DNA from 3 places in the Colwellia sp. E150_009 genome. Region 3 is predicted to be linked to each of the others. Evidence: predicted binding sites of a transcription regulator. Region 3 holds the regulator's gene; each other region holds the start of a gene.
What was found. Region 3 encodes sigma-54, which starts transcription at its own class of promoters, with help from an activator protein. Its sites were predicted from a motif close to GTTGGCACGNNNNTNGNNT; they were not measured.
Positions count from the first base shown of each region.

Region 1: the regulator sigma-54 is predicted to act here: its motif matches at 6,627-6,645, upstream of ACE1OF_RS18575 (FlgO family outer membrane protein).
Region 2: the regulator sigma-54 is predicted to act here: its motif matches at 3,165-3,183, upstream of ACE1OF_RS03735 (PEP-CTERM sorting domain-containing protein).

Region 1 covers NZ_JBHFOM010000062.1:2,220-10,119, forward strand. Annotated here, with positions in the region: gene ACE1OF_RS18530 (flagellar hook assembly protein FlgD) at 1-338, opposite strand, end outside; gene flgC (flagellar basal body rod protein FlgC) at 500-919, opposite strand; gene flgB (flagellar basal body rod protein FlgB) at 919-1,320, opposite strand; gene ACE1OF_RS18545 (CheR family methyltransferase) at 1,606-2,436, opposite strand; gene ACE1OF_RS18550 (chemotaxis protein) at 2,480-3,406, opposite strand; gene flgA (flagellar basal body P-ring formation chaperone FlgA) at 3,666-4,361, shown strand; gene flgM (flagellar biosynthesis anti-sigma factor FlgM) at 4,514-4,822, shown strand; gene flgN (flagellar export chaperone FlgN) at 4,882-5,313, shown strand; gene ACE1OF_RS18570 (LPP20 family lipoprotein) at 5,390-5,857, opposite strand; gene ACE1OF_RS18575 (FlgO family outer membrane protein) at 5,882-6,532, opposite strand; gene ACE1OF_RS18580 (flagellar assembly protein T N-terminal domain-containing protein) at 6,806-7,900, shown strand, end outside.
Region 2 covers NZ_JBHFOM010000005.1:42,859-50,758, reverse strand. Annotated here, with positions in the region: gene ACE1OF_RS03750 (multifunctional CCA addition/repair protein) at 1-1,046, shown strand, start outside; gene ACE1OF_RS03745 (DUF3820 family protein) at 1,075-1,287, opposite strand; gene ACE1OF_RS03740 (substrate-binding periplasmic protein) at 1,405-2,175, shown strand; gene ACE1OF_RS03735 (PEP-CTERM sorting domain-containing protein) at 2,226-3,080, opposite strand; gene ACE1OF_RS03730 (response regulator transcription factor) at 3,497-4,045, opposite strand; gene ACE1OF_RS03725 (sensor histidine kinase) at 4,066-5,316, opposite strand; gene ACE1OF_RS03720 (EAL domain-containing protein) at 5,506-7,254, opposite strand; gene ACE1OF_RS03715 (methyl-accepting chemotaxis protein) at 7,502-7,900, opposite strand, start outside.
Region 3 covers NZ_JBHFOM010000001.1:124,590-132,489, forward strand. Annotated here, with positions in the region: gene ACE1OF_RS00575 (S9 family peptidase) at 1-220, shown strand, start outside; gene ACE1OF_RS00580 (hypothetical protein) at 296-958, opposite strand; gene mgtE (magnesium transporter) at 1,216-2,574, opposite strand; gene ACE1OF_RS00590 (HPr family phosphocarrier protein) at 2,724-3,023, opposite strand; gene rapZ (RNase adapter RapZ) at 3,030-3,884, opposite strand; gene ptsN (PTS IIA-like nitrogen regulatory protein PtsN) at 3,965-4,417, opposite strand; gene hpf (ribosome hibernation promoting factor) at 4,437-4,724, opposite strand; gene ACE1OF_RS00610 (RNA polymerase factor sigma-54) at 4,767-6,290, opposite strand; gene lptB (LPS export ABC transporter ATP-binding protein) at 6,380-7,132, opposite strand; gene lptA (lipopolysaccharide transport periplasmic protein LptA) at 7,125-7,682, opposite strand; gene lptC (LPS export ABC transporter periplasmic protein LptC) at 7,687-7,900, opposite strand, start outside.

The DNA.
Region 1 (7,900 bases), on a different contig from region 3:
GAACTAGCAAACAAGTCAAAAGAATCATTTAACTTTTGCACACCATCCGTAGTTGAGAATGCAGTCATTTGCGAAATCATTTCATTATTACTTACAGGCTTAGTAGGGTCTTGATGGGCTAATTCTTTTGTTAACAAAGAAAAAAAATCGGCTTGAGTTAGCATGCCTTGATTTCCATCAGACTCTTCAATTTGTTGCTTCTCTAAACTCTCTCTTATTTTGTCTTGCTTTTCCTCTAGAGTTAAAGAGTTTTGTTTCTCTAAAGCTTCTCTTATTATTTTTTGTCTTTCTTCTAGAGTGAGAGTATTTTGTGAGCTAGTACCAATTACTGATTGCATTATCTTTCCAGCCTTTTAATTATTTGCCAAATAACAGCCTCTTTCAGCACGTTTTTTGGCTGATTCGGCTAATTGCACATTCATTTGATGTAACCTAGATACAAAAAACGCCATGGCCATGCTTGTGGCACAGTTTACTTCTTTATAATTCAAGCTAATCATTATCTTTGACCAAGCTGAAGGGTTTTATTTAACATGTTCTTTGCTGACTCGGCTAATTGCACATTAGTTTGATATGAGCGAGAAGCTGAAATCATATTCGTCATCTCTTCTATTACGTTAACATTAGGCTTATATATATAACCTTCTTTGTCTGCCATAGGGTGCTCAGGAGCATATTCAATATTAAGTGGCTTATCACTTTCCACTATTCCCAACACTTGTACGCCAACATTTGAATCTTGTCCATCGGCAGCTTTTTGCATAGCAGCGGCAAAAACGGGATGACGGGCACGGTATACCTCATCAACACTTGAACTAACACTGTCGGCATTAGCAATGTTACTTGCTGTGGTATTCAAACGCGTAGATTGTGCGCTCATACCACTACCAGTAATAGTAAATACGTTAAAAAGACTCATTATGCACTACCTCCAGAAATAACATTTTTCAGGGCTTTTATCTTACCATTCAAAAATTGAACGCCCGCTTGGTACTCTAATGAGTTTTCTAGATACAAGTTTCGTTCCACTTGTACATCTACCGTATTACCATCTCCGGTATCTGGTTGATCTGGCGTGCGAAAATCGACGTTATTATTTAATTCAGTACGAACATCAAAATGCTTAGCGTGTGTTCTACTCATGCCAGTTTGTTGTTGTTGACTTGCTTGTTGCATCGCTTTTTGAAAATCCATTCCTTTAGCTTTATAACCTGGGGTGTCAGCATTAGCGATATTGCCAGCAATCACCTCTGCCCGCTTAGCACGCAAAAGCATGCCTTGTGCATGGAGTTCAAAACCTTTGTCAAAGCTAATAGCCATAATAACTCACCGTCAATTATATTTAACGTCATACCATACAAAACCCATGCCAACGAAAGAATACTTAAAACAGAAAAGTAAACAAATAATGAGGAAATTTTCATACTAGCTATATTACGATTGTGATCTTTATATGCGTAAAATAAACAAATGAACGCAAGATGTTCAATTAAAAAATAGTGAACCATCAAGAAGATAGGAGGTTTTAAACAATATACAAGGCAATAGCCTAGTGGAAGTAGCGGTAAACTACTCGAAGCATAAATACGAGTAGTTTATTATTAGCTATTTTTTCTGATAAACAATACCAGGGTTGCAGCGAATCATATGAAAATTATCATTTAATCCAGACAAAGATTCTGATGCACCTAGAAACAAATACCCTCCGTCATTTAAAGCGCCATGAATTTGACTCAAAATGCGTGATTTTATTTCTGGCGAAAAATAAATAAGCACATTTCGACAGAAAACAATATCGAACTTGCCAATTAAACTATAACTATTAAGTAAATTAAGAGAGCGAAAAGTAACCATTTTTTTCACTTCGTCCTTCACCTTTAGCATGCCATTTTCACCTTCTTCAAAAAATTGTCGCTTTCTTTCTTCTGATAAACCACGCGCTAAAGCAAGTGAGTCATATTGACCACGTTTACAGTGCTCAAGCATAGTTGCTGAAATATCAGTACCAACAACTTCTATACCTTTTGAAAAAGAACCCGACTGACTTTTTTGAAACTCTAAAACAGACATAGCAATAGAATAAGGCTCTTGCCCTGAAGAACTTGCTGCTGACCAAATTTTAACTGGCGTTTTTTTATTTAAAAATTTAGGTAAAATACTATTTTTCAATAAACTAAATGGGTATTCATCACGAAACCATAACGTTTCGTTAGTAGTCATGGCATCAACTACCGCCGCACGCAACTGCCGTTCGGTAGGAGACAAAGTTCGAGTGACTAACTCATTAAGAGAATTAAGATCAAATTTGCTCAATAAAGGCGCTAAACGGCTTTTTACAAGATACTGTTTATTTTCGCCTAAGACAATACCACATTGTTGCTCTAAAAATTCACTGATTTGATGATAACTTTTGTCATCAAGTTCTCTTGCTAGCACTATTACTGTGTCCTACTTAATATCATTTATATAGCCACCTTTATTAAGGGTGATTCAGCCATTTTTTAACTGCTGTTGCTAATTCATCAGGATGAAATTTAGGAATAAAATCTTCAGCGCCAACTTTTGCAACCATCGCATTATTAAACACACCACTTAATGATGTATGTAAAATAACAGGCATTTTAGCCATTAATTCATTTCCTTTAACTTCAGCCGTTAAGGTATAACCATCCATTTCAGGCATTTCAATGTCTGACACCATCAAGGCAACTTTTTCAGTGATGCTATGTTCACAAGTGTTAGCAATAGCCAAAAGTTGGTCTAATGCATCCTGACCATTTTTTGCCAATGCCATTTTAATACCTAAAGGCTCTAATGCTCTTTTTACTTGATTACGAGCCACGGTTGAATCATCCGCTATCATAATAATACGCTCACCAAGTCCAACACCTACACTCTCATCTGCAACGCCTTCACTTAACTCAGTTGACACAGGGTTAATTTCATTCAGTATTTTTTCAACATCTAAAATAGAAACCATCTGATCATCTATTTCAGTTACTGCGGTTAAGTAGCTAGACTTTCCCGCACCTTCTGGTGGTGGCATCATATCCTTCCAACTTAACGTAACAATACGCTCAACACCCGCAACCAGAAAACCTTGCACACTACGGTTATACTCAGCAATAATTATAAATGAATCATCTGTTTGCGTTATCGCAGGTCCGCCAATAGCCTTACTCATATCAATAATAGAAATAGTTTGACCACGAATATGCGCCACCCCTTTTATAAAAGGGTCTTGCTTTGGTAACATTGTTAACTTAGGACATTGTAAAACTTCTCGTACTTTAAAAACATTAATACCAAAACGTTGTCTACCTACTAATTTAAAAAGTAATAATTCGAGCCTGTTTTGACCAACAAGCTGTGTTCGTTGATTAACTGCATCTAGTATACCAGCCATAAAAACCTCTTTTGTAATCAATAATCATACACTTTATCTTAAATTAATTTGGAGAAAAGGCATAATTCTTGATTGTATTTATTATAAGTAAAAATAAGTGACAAAAAATTGATACTCAGCAAGCTTTCGCTTTATAAGTAATTAACAAAACGCGTATTAATAAAACTTATACCACAGAACTGATGTAATATATAACTATGTTATCTAAAATTTAAGCATAGTTGAGTATTTGAATTAACCTAGCGAAAATGGCAGAAATATGCGAATAACTAACGTTTTTTTATTATCTATAATGACATTTATTGTATTATCCCCATTGGCAAGCTTTGCCACCACATGGGATAGCGCTTATATTGAGTCATTCGCAAAAAAATTTCTTGAAAGCGAAATAGCACCGCCACCTGAGGGCAAAATTTCTTTTAACATTGCCGATATTGACCCAAGAATCATTATCAAACCTTGTCAAATTCCTCTGACAGCAAATATACCTGAAAATACTGATCGTAGAAATATTAATATTAAAATATCTTGTGATGATTCAACTTCATGGCAAATGTACCTACCAGCTAAAATAGAAAGAACGTTCGCTGTTGTTGTTGCAACCAGTACAATAGAAAAAGGGGCTACTTTAACCAAACAAAATATTGCTATTGAATATATTGCAACAAATAAAATTCGCGGTGAAAGACTGACAGATATAAACCTGGTACTAGGAAGTAAAGCAGAAAAAAGAATTGGATCAGATCATCCCATAACCAGAAGAAATATTTGTTTAGTTTGTAAAGGTGACACAATAACCATTATAGCCAAAAATGAAAATTTCATGATTAAAACTAAAGGCGTGGCGCTTAGCTCTGGAAATCTACATGAACAAATTGAGGTAGAAAACTCTCGCTCTGGGCGAGTAATAAGGCCTAAAATCAGTGCTGTTAATCAGGTGACGATTAACTTATAATTTTAAGGTACAACTGCAAATTAGTCAGGGTAATTTTATATTTTAAAATAATTAGCAAATATTTAATTTTTTATTTAAGTTATCGCATTGTTTGCCGATACAAGGTTAGAAAGTAAATTTTTTTAAAGAGCACCTTACCGTAGGGTAATATTATGACTATAAATATCAATAACTTGAACAACAAAACTCAAGTTAGCCAAAATCAGCAGGCACAAGTTAAACAAGAGGCAAGTCAAACGGCAAATACTAATACGCACGTTAAACATGCTGCTCATGACTCTGTTTCTTTAACACCACAAGCCAAACAACTTGGTGAATTACAAAAGAAAGCAACTGATTTACCAACCATTGATCAGAAAAGAATTGATGAGTTGAAAAAAACAATCGCTGCTGGGGAATATAAAATTGATCCTCAAAAACTTGCAGCAAGTATCGCTAGTTTTGAATTTGATTTGCTTTAGTTTGCTTTGTACCCCAGAATACGGGGCTCTAAGTGTGTCTATTATCTAAAGGTACTTATATGTCAGCTTCGCCTCAGTCAAAGGAATTACTTTCTCAACAATACCTTCAACTACAAGAGCTTGAGCAATTAATTATTGACGAAAAGCATATTTTACAGCAACACCAACCTAAAGATTTATTACAAATTAGCGAGAAAAAGAACCAAATATTACTCGCAATTCAAGCGCTAGATAAACAAATTAGTGTTAGCCGTGCGTTTGCCACAGATAAAGCGGCAGGTTACCTAGAGCAAGAACTGCTAGACATTGAACATTTACTTACATCTTGCCAAGAAAAAAACCAAATCAATGGTCAAATAATAACGCAATCTCAACTCGCAGTTGAGCGCATGAAAACAAGCTTACTAGAAGGTCATAACAAAGCATCTATGACTTATGATAGTAAAGGCAAAAAAAGTGGCGGGTTAAGCAGTATAGGTTTAAAAGCCTAAACAACGCGAGTTTAGGCATTAAGTTGTCGTCAATAAATACATCCCAACAAGATAAATTATATCAACTCTGATAAAATTAGAAATACTGTACATCTCTGATTTCTTTACGATTTAAACTTGCTTGATAGATTTCATATACATCTTTAAAGTCTAACTGTAATTCTGTTGTGTAGGTATCGCCTACTGGGTAGCTTTTCACAACTTTAGCCCCTTTGATCAACCCTTGCACTGAAGAAGCCAATTGTTGGTTTTCGATTAGCATGTCTGCCATTGTTGTTTTACTACTCACTTGTTGCCCATATACTTGTTCAGCTAGCTCTAAATAAGCGGCAATTTTTGACGCCTTAATGGCCATTAACATCCGCTGAGTTTCATGTGTTGATTTTTGTAAACTTATTGACGCATAACCAACACCATGAATAATAGGGAATGTTTCTGGAGCCACTGCTTGCCACTGAACATGCTTATCATACACGCTACTACATGCACTAATCAGCATAATACTTGAAACAGACATTAAAATTTTACAGAATGTATTTCTCATGATTCCACCTATTTTCAACTTCAGTTATTTTTGAATTTCAACTGCACGTTGATCTTCAATGAGCAGGTTATTACTTCGAATTATCATTCCATCCTTTAATTTAACATTATCGCTATTACTTTTTTCTTCACCTAAAACCCATGAAGGAATAAACGACTGAGCTGTTGCAACAACAACATGCGATTGAATGCCAATCATACGCGCATTTATAATAATACCGTCTTCTTGTTCCATCATGGTGCCCGCTACTATATAGTCAATAATCTGACGCTCAGGCAATTCCTTCCAATCACGACTAAATACATAATCACCCTCTTTAGTAACACGAATATGCCCTGTAGCCTTAAAATCAATAACCACTAAACCATGATGTTGCAATTCATGTACAAAGTTTTCAGCAATTTGGTTACCCAACCAATTAGTTGACTCTAAGTCACTCAAATTAACAAAAGAAGCAACAGCCACAGGCGTTTTTTTATTAACAAAGGCACTACTTTTTAACATTTGATATGCTAAACCTTTTACCATATCATTTATTGCATGCTTAGGTAGATTATAACTGTCTATTTTTCCTTTATCTTCTTGTTTCAATTTATAAAAATTGTCTTCCTTCACTGAATTACTACACGACATAAGTACTGGTAGCAGCAATAATGGTATAAGCCACTTTTTCATGGTATTCCCCTTAAAAATTCAACACCCATGTTAGATATCCACTAACATAAATACTGACAACTTTATTTATTCGGTTATTTATAGCTAAATAATAATGCACATTTCAAGCCAAGCAGTTTCATAACTAAAAATAAATCAAAATAAATAGGCACAATTTGTGCATCTCTATACACTAAATACTAATTAGACAAAGTAACCACTGATTACTTGTACTAACATTATACTATGCCAAAAATAGCCCCAAATAGGCTTTTCGTTTTCATGAGAGAGTATATGTACACTATTATCAAAAAAACTATTTTAGCTACTAGCTTACTGTTAGCAACCATTACTTGTAATGCTCAATGGTATGAAGCCCAAGGCCACGCTTCAACAGCTGAAAGCTCGGTTGAAATAGCACGAGCCAAAGCAATGGAAAACGCCTTAAAAAAAGCACTACTTGTTGCAGGGGCAAATGTTTCTAGCATTCAGCAAGTTGTTAATGGCTTACTCACTCAAGATCAAATTAACATTCGTGCCAGTGGCAATGTTAATTCAATAGAGCTTATAGACGAACTACATCATGATAACCTTATCACTGTAACCATACGCGCCGATATATTTCCTAAAGAAAAACAATGCTTTGCTTTAGATTACAAAAAGTCTATTTTACTTACCAAAAGCCATTTAATGCAAAGACAACAAGCCAATATTGGTAAAATTTATCAAATAGACTCAGCTATTATTCGCCACCTAAACAAAAAAATTACCAACAGCAGTAGTTACAGTAGCGGTAAGTTACTTCTCAAAAGTACAACTGAATTTTCACGCCTAAACACCAGCTTTAATGAAGAAAAAATAAAGCAATTAGTTATGTCATTAGCCGATACCAGCGAAAGCCAATATGTGCTTTTTAGTGAAATAAATGATGTGTCATTTCAAGAACAAAGCACTAACACCTGGAAAGTATGGCAACAAAGCACCTACCCTAGAAACTTTGATTTTACCCTGTACTTATACAATGGCTTTAATGGTGAACAAGTTTGGCAAAGGAGCTATCAAAACGCCGCCGTTTGGGACTTTAACAGAAGAAAAAATGTTGATGTTAATACCACCACTTTTTGGCAAAGTGCATACGGTAATATGATTAATTCATTGCTTGAAAAAATAGCAAACGATATTGATGACAATGTAATGTGCGAGCCGAGTGAAGGTAAAATAGTACAAGTACAAGGTAACGAAATAACAATTAATTTAGGTAAGCATCATGGCGTAAAAGTTGGCGACGAGTTCACACTACTACACAGTAACAACTTCATTAGCCAACAAGGAAAACACTATGTAAGCTATAATATTAGCCCTTTCAAAGTGAAAGTAACCAAGTTAACA
Region 2 (7,900 bases), on a different contig from region 3:
AAGGTCAGGGCTATACAGGCTTCACGTGTTATGCAGAACCTGACGTAACTATAGAGCAAGATTTATTGCGTCGTGATCTTACTATCAACGCAATGGCCAAAAGTAAAACAGGTAAGATTGTCGACCCATACAATGGTCAGCAAGATCTTGAAAATAGAGTGTTACGCCATGTTAGTTCCGCCTTTGTTGAAGATCCCTTAAGAGTATTACGCGTGGCGCGCTTTGCTGCTCGTTATCACGATTATGGTTTTGTTATTGCAAATGAAACCCTTGAATTAATGACGACTATCAGTACTCGTGGTGAATTATTGACCTTAAGTGCTGAGCGTATATGGCAAGAAGTACAACGCAGTTTGTCTGAAGATCACCCAGAAGTATTCTTCGACGTATTACGTCAATGCCAAGCCCTTAATATTATTTGGCCTGATTTAGAAAAATTATGGGGTGTTCCAAATCCAGCAAAATGGCACCCTGAAATTTGCAGTGGTGTTCATACCATGATGGTATTACACCAAGCTGTATTATTAACGCAAAATAATAAACACAAAGCTGTCATTCGTTTTGCTGCTTTATGCCATGATCTAGGTAAAGGGCTTACCACGAGTGAATATTTACCAAGCCACCCCGGGCACGAAAAAGCAGGTTTACCTTTAGTAGAAAAAATATCAAAACAGCTTAAAGTACCAATATATTATCAACAGCTGGCCTTAAAAGTGTGCGAACATCATTTACATTGCCATAAGGCATTTCAATTGAAACCAAGTACCTTATTGAGAATATTTGATCAACTTGACGTATGGCGAAAGCCGCAAGAATTTGATGACTTTATCATTGCCTGTAAAAGTGACTTTCTTGGTCGTCTAGGTTTTGACAACCGCCCTTACCCACAAGAAAAATATTTAAAAGAAGCCATGCTAGCCGCCTGTAATGTCAATGCTAAAACTTTTGTTGAACAGGGCTTAAAAGGTCTTGCCATAAAAGAAGCCATGGTAAAAGCTCGTTTAAATGCTATAAAAAAAGTCAAAGAACAGCACCAGTTAGGCTAAACGCTTATATCACTTATTTTTAACCGCACTACTCGTTCAACAATGGCTTTAACATACCCTCTAGACCATTTAATTTAACCTCATACATTAACGCCAGTTGTTGTCCTAACTTTCCTTCAGGAAACCCTTTCGCATGAAACCACACTAAATAAGGCTCTGGCAGTTGCAATAATTTTCTACCCGCATATTTGCCAAAAGGCATTGTCATATTAACAGCAGCGACAAGCTGTTCATGATTCATCATATTGTTTAAAGCCATTAATATATTAAAACTGTTTTCTAGAAATTAAAATCCATTCATTGAAAAAATTGCTACTGTGCATTAAGGTTAGTAAATATACCATAAGCAAATAAAAACATGAAAAAAAGTAATGTGTTGTTTAACAGTATAATAATATTAACTATTATATTTAGTGAAGATCTTTACGCCCAAAAAATAACCATTCTCACCGAACATTTAGCGCCATTTCAAGTTGTTAATGAAAAGTCTATTAGTGGTATATCAACTGAAATTGTAGAAGCAACATTAAAAGAAGCAAACTATGAATACGAAATAGCTGCTTACCCTTGGTCTTTATCTTTTAATAGAGCCAAACATGAAAAGAATACCTGCATCTATTCATTAAGCCGAATACCAGAACGTGAACCGCTATTTGAATGGGTAGGCCACATTATTAGTAGTACTATTTCTTTATATTCATTAGCATCAAAACAAATATTTATTAATAATTTAAACGATGCAAAAAAATATAAAACAGCTGTAATCAGAGATGATGTCACACATCATTTTCTTTTATCCAAAGGTTTTATCGAAAATGAAAACCTTTATGTAATGGATAATTACGACTCACTGTTAAAATTACTTGAAATTCCTAACCGTAATATTGATCTAGTTGTTCTTAATGACGACCTTATATACAACCGAGTAAAAAGCACCGAAGCAGCCTCTAAATACAAAAATGTATATAACATGCGTGAACTGACACTCAACTTTCATTTGGCTTGTAGTTTAAGTACTGAGAAAAATATTATTGCTAAATTAACAAAATCCATGAAAAAATTAGAACAAGATGGTGATTTTTCAGTCATTAGAAAAAAATGGCGTTCAACAATGATGAATATGCTTTAACAAAAAAACCCAATCATTACAATTGGGTTTTCTAATGAAATAACACATTATTAAAATTGTTTCTTAAGCCTACGTGACGCTAAGCCAATCATGCCTAATGCAAAAATAGCAAGTGTCGATGGCTCTGGAACATCAACTATGTCTTGTTTTGCCGGTGGATCATGAGCCCAAACACTCATGTGTGACAGGGCATCTCTGTTAACAAAAAGATCTTTATCCCATGTACCTTCAAAATTATATGCGGTATCACCTAGGCTTATACCCAAGCCATTGTCAATCAGATCATAAAAATTAAAATCATAAATAGCCCATGAACCATCAACATTATTTGGTCCCTTCATTACAAAAGCTAAATGATCAAAAACGCTTGGTCGCCCTAGAATCTCGGTAGCAGTAGCTATTGCCGAAGGATCAACGGCTAATAACCAAGTTCCATTATCATAGAAGGATATGTCGATAACTGAATCGAGGTTGAAATCAAGTATAGAGTCGTATTCAAAGTTCCATTCACCGTTCGATTTCGTCTCAGAGCCCCCTAAGCGAATCCATCCAGGATCGGTTTTTTCGCCATCATTATCCAAATCAACCATGGAGTCATTATCATTTGTTAGAAAATAATCTCCAGGAACATAATTATTCTTATCCCGACCTTGTCCCCCTACTTCCTCATTGAGCAATCCATCTCCGAAGCCCCCCATATTGGGAGCTGGATCTTCAGCAAAATCATTATTAGGTGAGGTGACAAATCCCAAGCAAGAAGTCGCTTCAAGTGATGTACCAACAATATTTGATCCTGCAGGAATAACCTGTGTAATACTTGTAATCGTGAAAGTTGAATTTACACACTCACCATTACTTGTTACTTCCTCAATAAGACTTGCAGAACTAAAACCACTAGACAACAAAGATAAAATTGCAGCGGAAAATATTAATTTTTTCATTGTTTCTCCTTAAATTAAAGTCCTTTTAATCAAATTAATCTCTATTGAAAGCAAAAGTCGCACCAACAAATATTTTCTTTATTTATTAATAATTAAGATTAAGTTAAATTTATAACTGTAAAAAAAACTGACATATTATAACAAAAAATAACGAGGTTTTGAAAAGTCAATGTAATGAGTTATGAGTTAATTTTTGCCTTAGACACTGGAAGCTCAATAACCTAGCATAAATTTATAATTAAATTGTGTCTCATAAACAAGCAAAAACACTGTAATAATACCATCATTTCACTAATATTCTATGTTTACACTAAACCCATTATTGACCCATATAAAGCATGACTTCTGAGATAAATAAGCTATCTAACAAACCTAGTTTATTAACTTTTTATAGAATCAGTTTGCGGTTTTTTTTGTAATTTACGCTGTAAAGTTCGTCTATGCATAGATAACTGACGCGCCGTAGCCGAGATATTACCATCGTTTGCTTTTAACACTTGTTGAATATGTTGCCACTGCACTTGCTCTGCTGACAATGTTTCACCGTCAATGTCAGCATTTGTGGCTATGGTAGACGCTTTACTTTCATTAAGCGCTGCTAACAATGTTTGCGTATCTAAGGGTTTAGATAAATAATCATCTGCACCTAACTTTATAGCGTCAACGGCAGTAGCGATACTTGCAAAACCAGTGAGTAAAATAATTCTACTTTCAGGCCTTAGCTTTCTCAATGGTTTAATAATACTTAAGGTAGTTTCTTGTGCTAGTTTCATATCAAGCAACACATAATCTGGCTTGTGTCGATGACAAGCTAATAATGCTTCAGAATTACTGTCTACATGAACACAATGGAAACCGTGTTTGGTTAATCGTCTAGTTAAGGTATTTGCAAAAATAGCATCATCTTCTACAAGTAATAATTCTTTCATTATGTTATTTCATCTGCCAATTAGTGTGGTACAGGTAAACTCAAAGTAACTAATGCCCCACCTTGATGATGGTTTGTTAATGCTAACTTACCACCAAGACGTTCTAAACTGGCATGACTTAAAAAAACAGCCATACCTAAGCCTTGTTCACTGTTAACAGGGTTTACACCGAGTTGTTTTAATTTTTCTAAAGTAAAGCCAATACCATAATCACGAATTATAAATTGCCAGTTTTCCGTTTCTACCTGACTCGTTAATGTAATTTTGGTTGAGTTATTTGCTTTTGTTGCCCTTATTGCATTATTAATTAAATTTAATATAGCAGGCAACAAAGATGCATCCGCCATGATAGTCACATCATCTTGATGTTTTTTTATTAACTCAATGTCAACATCGGGGAAATTTACTCTTATATTTTCTAAAATGTCATCAATTAAATTATTCACAGTAATCGCCGTACTGGTTTGCTCTTTAATAGAAAAAACCATTTCGCGAAATGCATCTAAGCTGTCAGTACAACACTTTAGCTGACTTTTCATATCAATCACAATACTATTTTCTGGAAAGTCTTCATGTAATTCATCAACCAGTAATTGTATTGTTGTAATAGGTGTTGCCAACTGATGAGTCACTTGTGCTGATGCTACACCAAGAGACATAACTTGGTCTTGTTTCAGTAAATTTTCTCTATACGCGGCAATGGCAAGTTCTCGTTGATTAATACTACGCGCCATTTTCCCTACAACTAAGGCAACCACTAGCGCAGAGAATAAAAAGTTAATTCCCATACCAATAAAATGCCCTTCCATATTGCCATGCATAACACTCATGGGTAAAAAGCATAATAAAATGGTATAAGAGCCAATAGCCATTAACGCGACAAAAGCAAGCAATGCAGGAGGTAATGTAACAGCGGCAATGGCAATTGGAATCAATAATAATGAAACAAAAGCATTAGTGGCACCCCCACTAAAAAACAGCAACAACGACAAAAATAAAATATCAGCGCATATTTGTATTAATAAAGCTGACTGACTGACTTGCTGTTTTTTTTGATAAACAAAAAAGCTACCAAAAGTAAATATAACCTCTAACGTAATAACACCAAACAATGGCGTCCAAGGAAGTTGATAATTCAATACTAAGTTAACAAAAAATATCAACAACAATTGGATAACTATAGCAACACTACGTAACACAAGTACCATTTGAACTTGATTAGCTGACTTAAGGTTTACAGAAAAGTTATTTTTTTTAAAGAAAAAAGACATAAATGACGTATAGTTTTTATAACATTAGCAACACGGGTAATGATTGATTTTATCTGTATTTTTTCTCCCTGCAATGAAATAAATCATAAAATGATTAATTATTTTATGATTTATTGCTATTAATCCATTTGCTTTCTTACAAGCTCAAGAAAAAGAGACAATCATTGGCCTTTTAAACACATGTGCTTATTAACTGAGAGAAATAGCGTCAAAGGCGGTTTGTTTTTGTCTGCGGCAAATAAACAAACTACTTCCTGCTTGCTTTTTAGCTTCTGATTTTGCTTTAGAGGCTAAATCAGCAATTTGATGGTATGAGTTATAACACGCTGTATCAGGTTGAATAACGCCAATAGCTAAACTAACAAGAGGGTGAAATATATTATTGCCGCTGCGATCTAAAGCATGATAGCCTTGCTGCTTTTGATGCTCTGTCGTAATAAAAGACAAACTGTGCTTGGTAAAATCAGCTAATATCTGTTGGCAAACCTTTTCAACATCGTTACTTTTAAACATAATTATGAAGTCGTCGCCTCCAATATGCCCGACAAAACAGCATTTATTATTTGTATTGATCATAATACAATTAGCGAGTGTTTTGAGTAATAAATCCCCCTTTGCATAGCCATAAATATCATTAAAAGGTTTAAAATGATTTAAATCTAAATAGGCTAAATTGAATGGTTTTTTATTCTTGAGCATGTAATCTATTTCTTTTTCTATGGCTACATTACCTGGCAAGCCTGTCAATGGATTAGCATATCTAGCCTGCTCTAATTTAGATTCAGTAATACTTTTTAGTAAGTCACGCGGTGAAACAATACCAATATAAAATCCATTTTCTGTAATAATAGAAGGTTGTGTAAACTCTGCATTTGCTCTGGCTGTGAGTAAGGCACTTACCTGCTCTAATGGCATAGAATGTTCAAGTATCAAGTGGTTATTAGATTTTATATCAATCGCTAATTTTTTTGAATAAAGCGCTCTACCATAAATATCAGAATAAGATTCCATCAGTTGGTTTCGAAAAATCATACCTAACGGCTTATTATTACGTAATACTGGAATAGCATGAATATTGAGGTTTTGCGTAAATATATCATAAACATAATTAACGCTTTGATTGTACTCAACTGTTTTTGTAGCTGTTACTAACGAAGCAATAGTTTCTATCGTAGACTTATGTTCTGTCGAGTCGCAAATATCAAGTTTAGGAAATATTCTTATTGGATTGTCGTTGGGCTTGGCTAAGAAAAAACCTTGGCTATATACCATACCAAGCTCACGCAACAATTCAAATTCTTCTTTTGTTTCAATACCTTCAGCAATAATCAGCGCATTGGATATTCGACCTAACTCAAAAAGAATTTTTAAGAATTCTCGTTTCATCACATCTTGATCACATCGATCAATAAAATATCGGTCTATTTTGACAATATCAGGACGTAAGTAACTCCATTGTTTAAGTCCTGAATAACCTACACCTACGTCATCAATGGCTATATCAAAGCCAAATTTTCTATATTTATTTAATGCTCTTAGTAAAATATCACTATTAGGGAAAGGTGATTTTTCACTAATCTCAATAACCACTTGTTGTGGTGACAACCCTGAATTTTCAACTAATTTGATTGTTTCACCATAAGGATGATCTTTATTGAGCATGACATTTAAACAAATATTAATGAATAGTTTTCCTTGTAGTTTCAACGCTACAAAGCATGAAATAGCACTGGCTCGGCAAAGTAACTCAAGTTCAGACAATAGGTTGTGCTGTTGTGCCTTTTCAAATAATACTTCTGGTGAATAAAGCGGTGTATCTTTTGGTCCTCGCGTTAATGCCTCATACCCAACGATACTTTCATTTTCTATATCAAAAATGGGCTGAAAAACCGTTGTGATCATTTTTTTAGCTATAATTGTTTGAATAGTTTTTTGCATTGCCTATCTCTCATTATTCATACCTATATCACGGCAGACTTCCAAAGGGCTTATCACAGTACTAATACCAATCTAACTATGTGATCATTTCTACTTGCTAAAACCACCAATTACATCGTTATTTATTTAATAATTAGAACAACTAGTTATTGAAATAAATGCCTTGTATTTGGCAATTTTTTCTACGTATAAAAAAGATCACCTAATTAATGAAACTAATGGTATAAAAGAATTTATCTCAAGTTAATTAATAACGAAACTGAGTCAACGCCGCCTTTAGTTCACCACTTAAGTTCTCTACCGACTTAGCATTTATTAACACATCATTCGTGTTTTCTTTATTTTTATGCGACAAAGAAGATACGCGGTCCATCATGTTTTTTACTTCTTTCACGGCTTGTAATTGTTCACATTGGTTATGATTTATTTGTTCATTTTTATTGATGATTTCAGTAAAAGATTGCGTAATAACCTGTAAATTAATTTCTGTATTTTTTATCGTTTGTGCGCCTTTGTTTGCAAATGCTTCATTTTGTCTCATTTGCTCAGCAGCCTCATCTGTGGCTTTTCTTATATTGGCAATCACGGTTTCAATTTCTCCCGTTGACTCTTGTGTGCGTTGTGCAAGTGAACGAACCTCATCTGC
Region 3 (7,900 bases):
AACCACACCCACGATGCTAATTACGGGTGAAAAAGATTTACGTACACCTATGGCACAAACTGAACAGTATTACCAAGCACTAAAATTACGAAAAATAGATACTGTGTTAGTCAAAGTGCCTGAATCTTATCACGGTATTGCAGCTAGGCCTTCGCGAATGATAACTAAGATAGAGCATACGCTTGCGTGGTTTGAAAAATATAAAAGTAGCGAAAAGTAGTGTGAATATTTGAATAAAGCTCAATTTCACAAGGTGAAATTGAGCGCATGCTCGATAGCTCATTTATGATGGTGGCTAATGATTCCAATGAGCAGGTGATGCAGTATTGAATCGAGATATTTTTTTATCTGGGTCACCTTTTAATTGATAATAATTATTTTGATATATATTCCAACGGCACAAGTCGATTGGTGTTACTTCAGAGGCATTAATTGAATTGATAGCGCCTGAAATTTCTAACCCTGCGGCAACAAGTTCAGAACAAAAGAATTTACTAAAATCCTCTTTGTTGAATGTTGGTCCATGCAGATCAAAAGGCAAGTTATCTAATGCATCAACGGCTGATTTTATGGCTTGTGGCATATCGTAAGGTTTTTTGTTTTTTGCTTGGTTGAATAAAAAATTGTAAAAAGACTTAGCATCGAAAACTGCCCTGTGATTATCACTGAGGGGAAGCCACCACAGTTCGCCTTCGTAGGTGTTAAGTCTGTCGCTAAATCTTGATATATTTACGCCATTAAAGCCATTTAATGAGGTTGATTCTATAATTTGGTTGAAAAATCTATTCGTATCATCTTCTGTTATTTTGGTTTGAAGAATAACCCCCACATGAGAAACGCTAGAAAACGTAGCAAATTTGATGATTTCTGAAAAGTGCCCTTTTCCGCCAAAGGCAATAACATCACCTGGTTTCATGAGTTTTCTTGCTTCATCATATGAAATTTGATTTACAGACATGGTTTTCTCCTTTTTAAATACACCAAAAAAACAGAATAAGAATTGAATACTTGGCCGTTTTGGGTGGTTAAACAGTACGATTAAATTAGTTTAAGAAACAAACTTCTAAAAATTGACAACATCCTTGCCTATTACGACAACCGTAAATTATGAGTAGCAAAACTTTGCTCTAACTAGAAAACATAGTAGATATTTAAATAAATTCAAATTTTATTTATTGAAGCGCTATTTGATTAGGGTATTGCTTTATACTATGGCTAGGTAAGTAAGAGTGTTGCTGTGCCTAAAAAAGCAAATATTCCTACCACGTCAGTGACGGTTGTAATAATAACACTGCCAGCAAGGGCAGGATCAATATTAAGTCGTTTTAACAATAATGGAATAAGAACGCCCGATAAACCTGCGGCTGTCATGTTCATTAACATGGCAAAAGCTATTACCGCGCCTAACATCAAGTCTTGTTTCCAAACAGAAACAACTGTGGCAATTAATAGCGCCCAAATAACACCATTTAAAAAGCCTATTGCCACTTCTTTGTTTAATAGTGCTCTGGCATTACGATTACCCACATGACCTAATGCCATACCACGAATAACTAAGGTTAAGGTTTGATTACCTGCAACGCCGCCCATACTGGGTACCAAAGAGTTAAGTACAGCTAAAATAGCCAGTTGTTGAAAAATGCCTTCAAACATACTGGTAACGGCAACGGCGAGTAAGGCTGTAATTAAGTTTACGCCTAACCATAAAGAACGCTGCTTTGTACTTTTTATAACAGGGGCAAATGTATCAGCTTCATCATCTAAACCCGCCATACTCATCATACTATGTTCGGCATCTTCACGAATTATATCAATAACATCATCGATTGTGATACGACCCAGTAAATGTCCTTCTTGGTCGATGACAGGAGCAGAAAACCAATCATGTTTTTCAAACAATTGAGCCACTTCTTGTTCTTCCATACTCGCTTGTACAGCTTCAATTTCGGAATCTATTAGGCTTGAAATAATAACTTCTGGCTTAGCCGTTACAATAGCGGCCAGTGAAACGGCACCAATAAAGCGATTATTTCTGTCTACCACATAAAAAGAGTCGGTTGCTTCTGGCAGTTGTCCTTTCAGTCTTAAATAACGTAATACCACGTCAACACTTACGTCTGGACGTAAGGTAATGGTATCGGTATTCATTATACCGCCAGCAGTATCTTCGTCATAAGAGAGGGCGGTTTCTACTCGACTCCTGTCTTGGGAGTCCATTGAGTTAAGTACTTCTTGATATACTCTGTCAGGTAAAGTACGTAATACTTCGGCTAAATCATCAACATCCATGCCTTCTGCAACAGCAGCAAGCTTCTCAGGGCGCATGCTTTGTAATATGCCTTTACGTACCTCTTCGTTGAGTTCTTCAAGCACTTCGCCATGGTGTTCAACATCAATGAGTTGCCATAAAACAGGACGACTTTTAGCTGGAGAAGATTCAAGAAAAAGTGCTAAATCATAAGCGGTCATGTCTTGTAGTAATCTGCGAACATAAACAAACATGCCACTATCAAGTGCTTCATTAACTTGATGTAGTCGTTGTTGAATAGTTTCTTGTTCTATTATGTCAGGCATAGAGATTACTTGGATGTTAGAGTGACGATCTATACTAATGTTATTAAATGCTTATTACAGGTCTATTAATACCAATTAATATTTATAATTACTAATAAGTTTATCGTAAGTTTGTATTTCTTGCAGCAATTTTACGTCGTTGCTGTAAATTATTCCTCTTCGTCAAACTTATCCCCAATAAGCTGTCCTATTGCGGCTAAAGCCTCTGGTGCATCAGTACCTTGGGCGGTTACTTTTACTGTTTTACCTTGTGCTCCAGCAAGCAACATAATCGCCATGATGCTACTTGCGTCGGCTTCTTTTTCTTCAAGAGATAATGTGATTTCTGCTGAAAATTTTTGACAAAGTTGTGCCAATTTACTCGCGGCTCGTGCATGTAAGCCAAGTTTGTTAATGATGGTTAATTCTTTACTGACTATAATATTGTTATGAGTTGGCTTGGAGGGCATGGTGATTTACTCTTTAGTTTTTTTAATATCTCTATGGTGAGTTTGCACATCTTTCTTCTCTTTGCGAAAGTTACTGGATAATAATTCTGCAATATAAACTGAGCGATGTTTACCACCAGTGCAACCAATGGCTATGGTAAGGTAGCTTCTATTATTGCGTTCTAAATGGGGTAGCCAAGTCATCATGAAACTATTAATTTGCCATACAAATTTTGTCACAATGGGTTGGCTGGCAAGAAAGTCTTTTATTGGTTGCTCTAAACCTGTGTAGGCTTTTAATTCTTTTTCCCAGTGCGGGTTAGGTAAAAAACGCGCATCAAAAACATAGTCAGCATCAGCAGGAATTCCATGTTTAAAACCAAAAGATTCAAAGACTAATACCATTGAACCTGTTTTTTTACCAAGAATGCGTTCGCGTACTAAATCGGCTAATTGATGTGGACTTAATTGAGTTGTATTAATATACAGGTCAGCATTAGTAGAAATAGGGGTTAGTAGTTTTTTTTCCAACGCGATAGCTTGATCTAATGGAATATTTTTTTTAATAAGTGGATGCAGGCGTCTAGTTTCACTGAAACGTCGAATAAGATCATTATCATCAGCATCTAAAAATAAGGTAGTAATATCAATCGCATTTGGCAGATATTCGATAACTTCTAAAATATCATTAGGATCATTTGGTAGGTTTCGAACATCTAAGCTTACAGCAACATTTTCATAATCGTGAATAACAGTATGAGTTAATGCGGGTAATAAGTTTACAGGAATATTATCAACGCAATAATACCCTAAATCTTCTAGCACCCTTAACGCAACTGATTTCCCAGAGCCAGAACGTCCACTAACAATAATAAGTTTCATAAGTTAAGCCTCGACTTACGGGTACAAAGTTTCGTGAAACGAGTGACTCTCAACACGCAATTTTCTATATCATTGCAACTTTAAGTTGCTTGTTGAATAAGATTAAACATTTCTTGTTGATTTGTGCATTTTCGTACTTGTTTGGCTGTTTTACGATTACTAAACAGCTTGGCTATACTCTGTAATGTATCTAAGTGTTCTTGTGTACTATTTTCAGGCACAAATAAACAGATGAATATATCAACAGGTTTGTTGTCTATTGCGTCAAAATCTATGGCTTGCTGAGTTGTTAAAAATACGGCGATAGCTTTATCTGTATTATTTAATCTACCATGAGGAATTGCAATACCATTGCCAATACCTGTACTACCCATTTTTTCACGGTTGAGTAAACTATCCAGTAGGTCGGTTGGACTAGCGGTTCCTAATTGCTTAGCGGCAAGAAGGCAAATTTGTTCAAGTAGGCGTTTTTTACTTTGTACTGGTACTGCACATTGCGTGCAGTCCAGTGTTAATATGTCTTGTAGTGTCATAATTTTTTATATTATTGCGCTAATGTTGCGATATTTTGCCTTTATATTTAAGCACTTGGCGATCTAATTTATCAATTAAAGTATCTATTGATGTATACATGTCAGTATTGACTGCTGAAGCATGAATTTCATTGCCTTTTAAGTGCACCGTTGCTTCCGCTTTTTGATCTAACTTTTCTACTGTCAGTACCACATGCACATTCGTGATGTGATCAAAATGTCGTTCTAATTTATCAAATTTAGTATTAACGTATTCTCTTAATGATGAAGTTAGGTCTACATGGTGGCCAGTAAGGTTAATTTGCATAAGTTCGATCCTTATTATCTTAATTGAGCTAGTATATAGCTATTATAGTAAACTCTTACGTTGATTTGACGGGGGAATAGACAAAGATTCTCGATATTTGGCTATGGTTCGTCTCGCAACATTAATTCCCTGCTCGGCCAGTAAATCAGCCATTTTACTATCACTTAGCGGCTTAGCAGGTGTTTCCGCTAGAATGAGTTTTTTGATTAAAGAACGGATAGCGGTTGATGAACATTCACCGCCATTTTCTGTGCTAACGTGACTTGAGAAAAAGTATTTTAATTCAAAAATTCCCCTTGGGGTATGCATGTATTTTTGGGTAGTTACCCGTGAAATCGTAGACTCATGCATATCTACTGCTTCTGCTATATCATTCAATACCATGGGACGCATAGCTTCTTCGCCATGCTCAAAAAAGCCTTGTTGGCGTTGAACAATACAATTAGATACTTTTAATAGGGTGTCGTTACGTGATTCTAAGCTTTTAATAAACCATTTAGCTTCTTGTAGGTTGGCGCGAATAAATTGGCCATCACTGCTTGATGACTTGGTAGTTTTTGTCATAGCGGCATATTGTTGATTTACGGATAATTTAGGGGCGGTATCTGGGTTTAATTCTACCACCCAGCGACCATTTTTTTTCTCTACAGACACATCAGGTATTACATATTGATCATCATTTTTTGCAACAACATCACCAGGGCGCGGATTTAAACTTTGAATTAATCGCATCACTTCACGCAACTGATCTTCTTTAAGACGCGTTTTGCGCATGAGTTGTCTATAATCACGGTTACCAAGTAGATCAATATGCTCTTTAATGATTAACTTACTTTCGTTTAAATACGGAGTAGTTGGCTCAAATTGATTTAATTGAATCAGCAAACAATCAGCAATAGAGCGAGCGGCAACGCCGATAGGATCAAAAACATTGATACGCTTTAATACAGCTTCTACTTCGTCAAGTTCCAGTCCCTCTATACCAACACTTTCTAAAATGTCTTCACTTGACACTGTCATATAACCTGCGTCGTCTACCGCTTCAATAATGGCGATAGCGACAGCTCTATCGGTTTCTGAAAACGGGGTTAACTCCATTTGCCATAAAAGGTGATCTTGAATAGAGTCGGTTGTTTCACCTTGATAAGTATAATCTTCACTTGGGCTACTAATTGCGCCTGTATTTGATGTGCCCGCACTGTAACTTTCTTCCCATGTTGTGTCGATATTTAGCTCTTCAGGAATATCATTTTTTTCCATAGCTTCTGTTGTGCTGATTTCATCAATGGTTGCGGATGAATCTTCACTGCCATCAGTGGCAGTCTTTTCAGAAGTTTTTGCTGAAAAGGCTTCTTCAAGATTATCTGAATTATTATTTGAATCATTATCAGCGCTAGTATCGGATGCTTGTTGCTCATTCACTTCAAGAAGAGGATTACTTTCAAGCACTTCTTGAATTTCTTGCTGAAGTTCCAACGTTGATAACTGCAACAGCTTTATCGCTTGTTGCAGTTGTGGCGTCATGGTTAGTTGTTGTCCTATTCGGAGCTGCAGAGTTGGGCGCATCTACGTTTTCTAATTCCTATTAATAATTTTATTTATTTATTTAATTTTCATAATAATAAGCATAGCTTAAGTTTTTATGTCTGTGCTAACTATAGCGTGAATTGCTCACCAAGGTATACATCTCTTACCTTTTGATTTGCAAGAATTTGATTTGAATCACCTTCGGCAATAATTTCTCCGTGGCTAACAATATAAGCATGTTCACATACATCAAGTGTTTCACGCACGTTATGATCGGTAATTAATATACCAATTCCACGATTTTTAAGGTGAATAATAATTTTTTTTATATCGCCAACAGAAATAGGATCAACTCCAGCAAAGGGTTCGTCAAGTAAAATAAATTCAGGCTCTGCAGCTAGGGCTCTAGCAATTTCTACGCGTCTTCTCTCACCACCTGATAAGCTCATACCTAAGTTATCTTTAATATGACTAATATTAAACTCTTCTAACAGGTGTTCTAACTTAGCTTGCCTATCAAGCTCACTAAGGTTCTTCCTTGTTTGTAAAATAGCCATAATGTTATCGGTGACGGTAAGTTTTCTAAAAATAGAGGCTTCTTGTGGTAAATAACCAATGCCACGGCGTGCGCGTTCATGCATAGGGGCAAGTGTAACATCTTGATCATTTAGAATGATTTTACCATCGTCGTTGGGTACTAACCCAACAATCATATAAAAAGAAGTGGTTTTTCCTGCGCCATTAGGGCCTAGCAATCCTACAATTTGACCCGCTTTCACCGTTAAACTAACACTTTTTACTACTCTATTATGTTTATATGACTTCGATAACCCTTGGGCTATTAAGGTTGATTCTTTTGGTGTATTCTCAATACTATTCATTATTACTGTCATTGTTCTTTTTATTTTGCTGAGCTTTAATTTGAGCTGGTTGTAAAACAGTAGTGACGGAATCGTCATTTCTACTTATGGCTTCTAATTTTTCACTTAATGTATTGTAAGTGATTGTTTCACCGGTAACTTTGCTGCCAGCTTGTTTGACTTGTGCATTACCTGAAACAGTAATAATGTGCAGGTCAGGTTGATACTTTATTTCATTGGCTTGTAAGCTAATTAAGCTGCCGTCTTCTAATGCTTGCTGGAAAATAGCGGGATCACCTTTAGCCAGATAAGTATCTGATTTTTCTTTCGTATTACTGTCAATGCCACTATAAACTTGCACAATGTCTGCAACAATTGAAATGGTACCTTGGCTGATATTCACCTCATCCAAATAGCTTGCTATTTTATTTTTTAAATCGGCTGATTGACGTTTAGACTTTATTGTAATTTCTTGCGTGAGATCTTTTTTGGCTGCAAATAGAGGTGCTGATAAGCCGAAAACTAATGAGCCAAGTAATAAACTTTTGCTGAGTTTTTTAATAGTTATCAAGGGACTAACTATTACTTTTTTTATAAATGGTACGTACATGTTCAGTTAATGTCATCTGTTTGGTGTTTAAGTCAATTATCAAGCCAGATCCGTACATGGTGAAATCCTTTCCTTGGACCATGACGGTTTGATCTGAGCTGATAATGTTAGTATTTAAATCGAGTTCTAAATATTTACAATGTATTTCTTGTATCAAACTATTTTTATCTGTTGCGCTT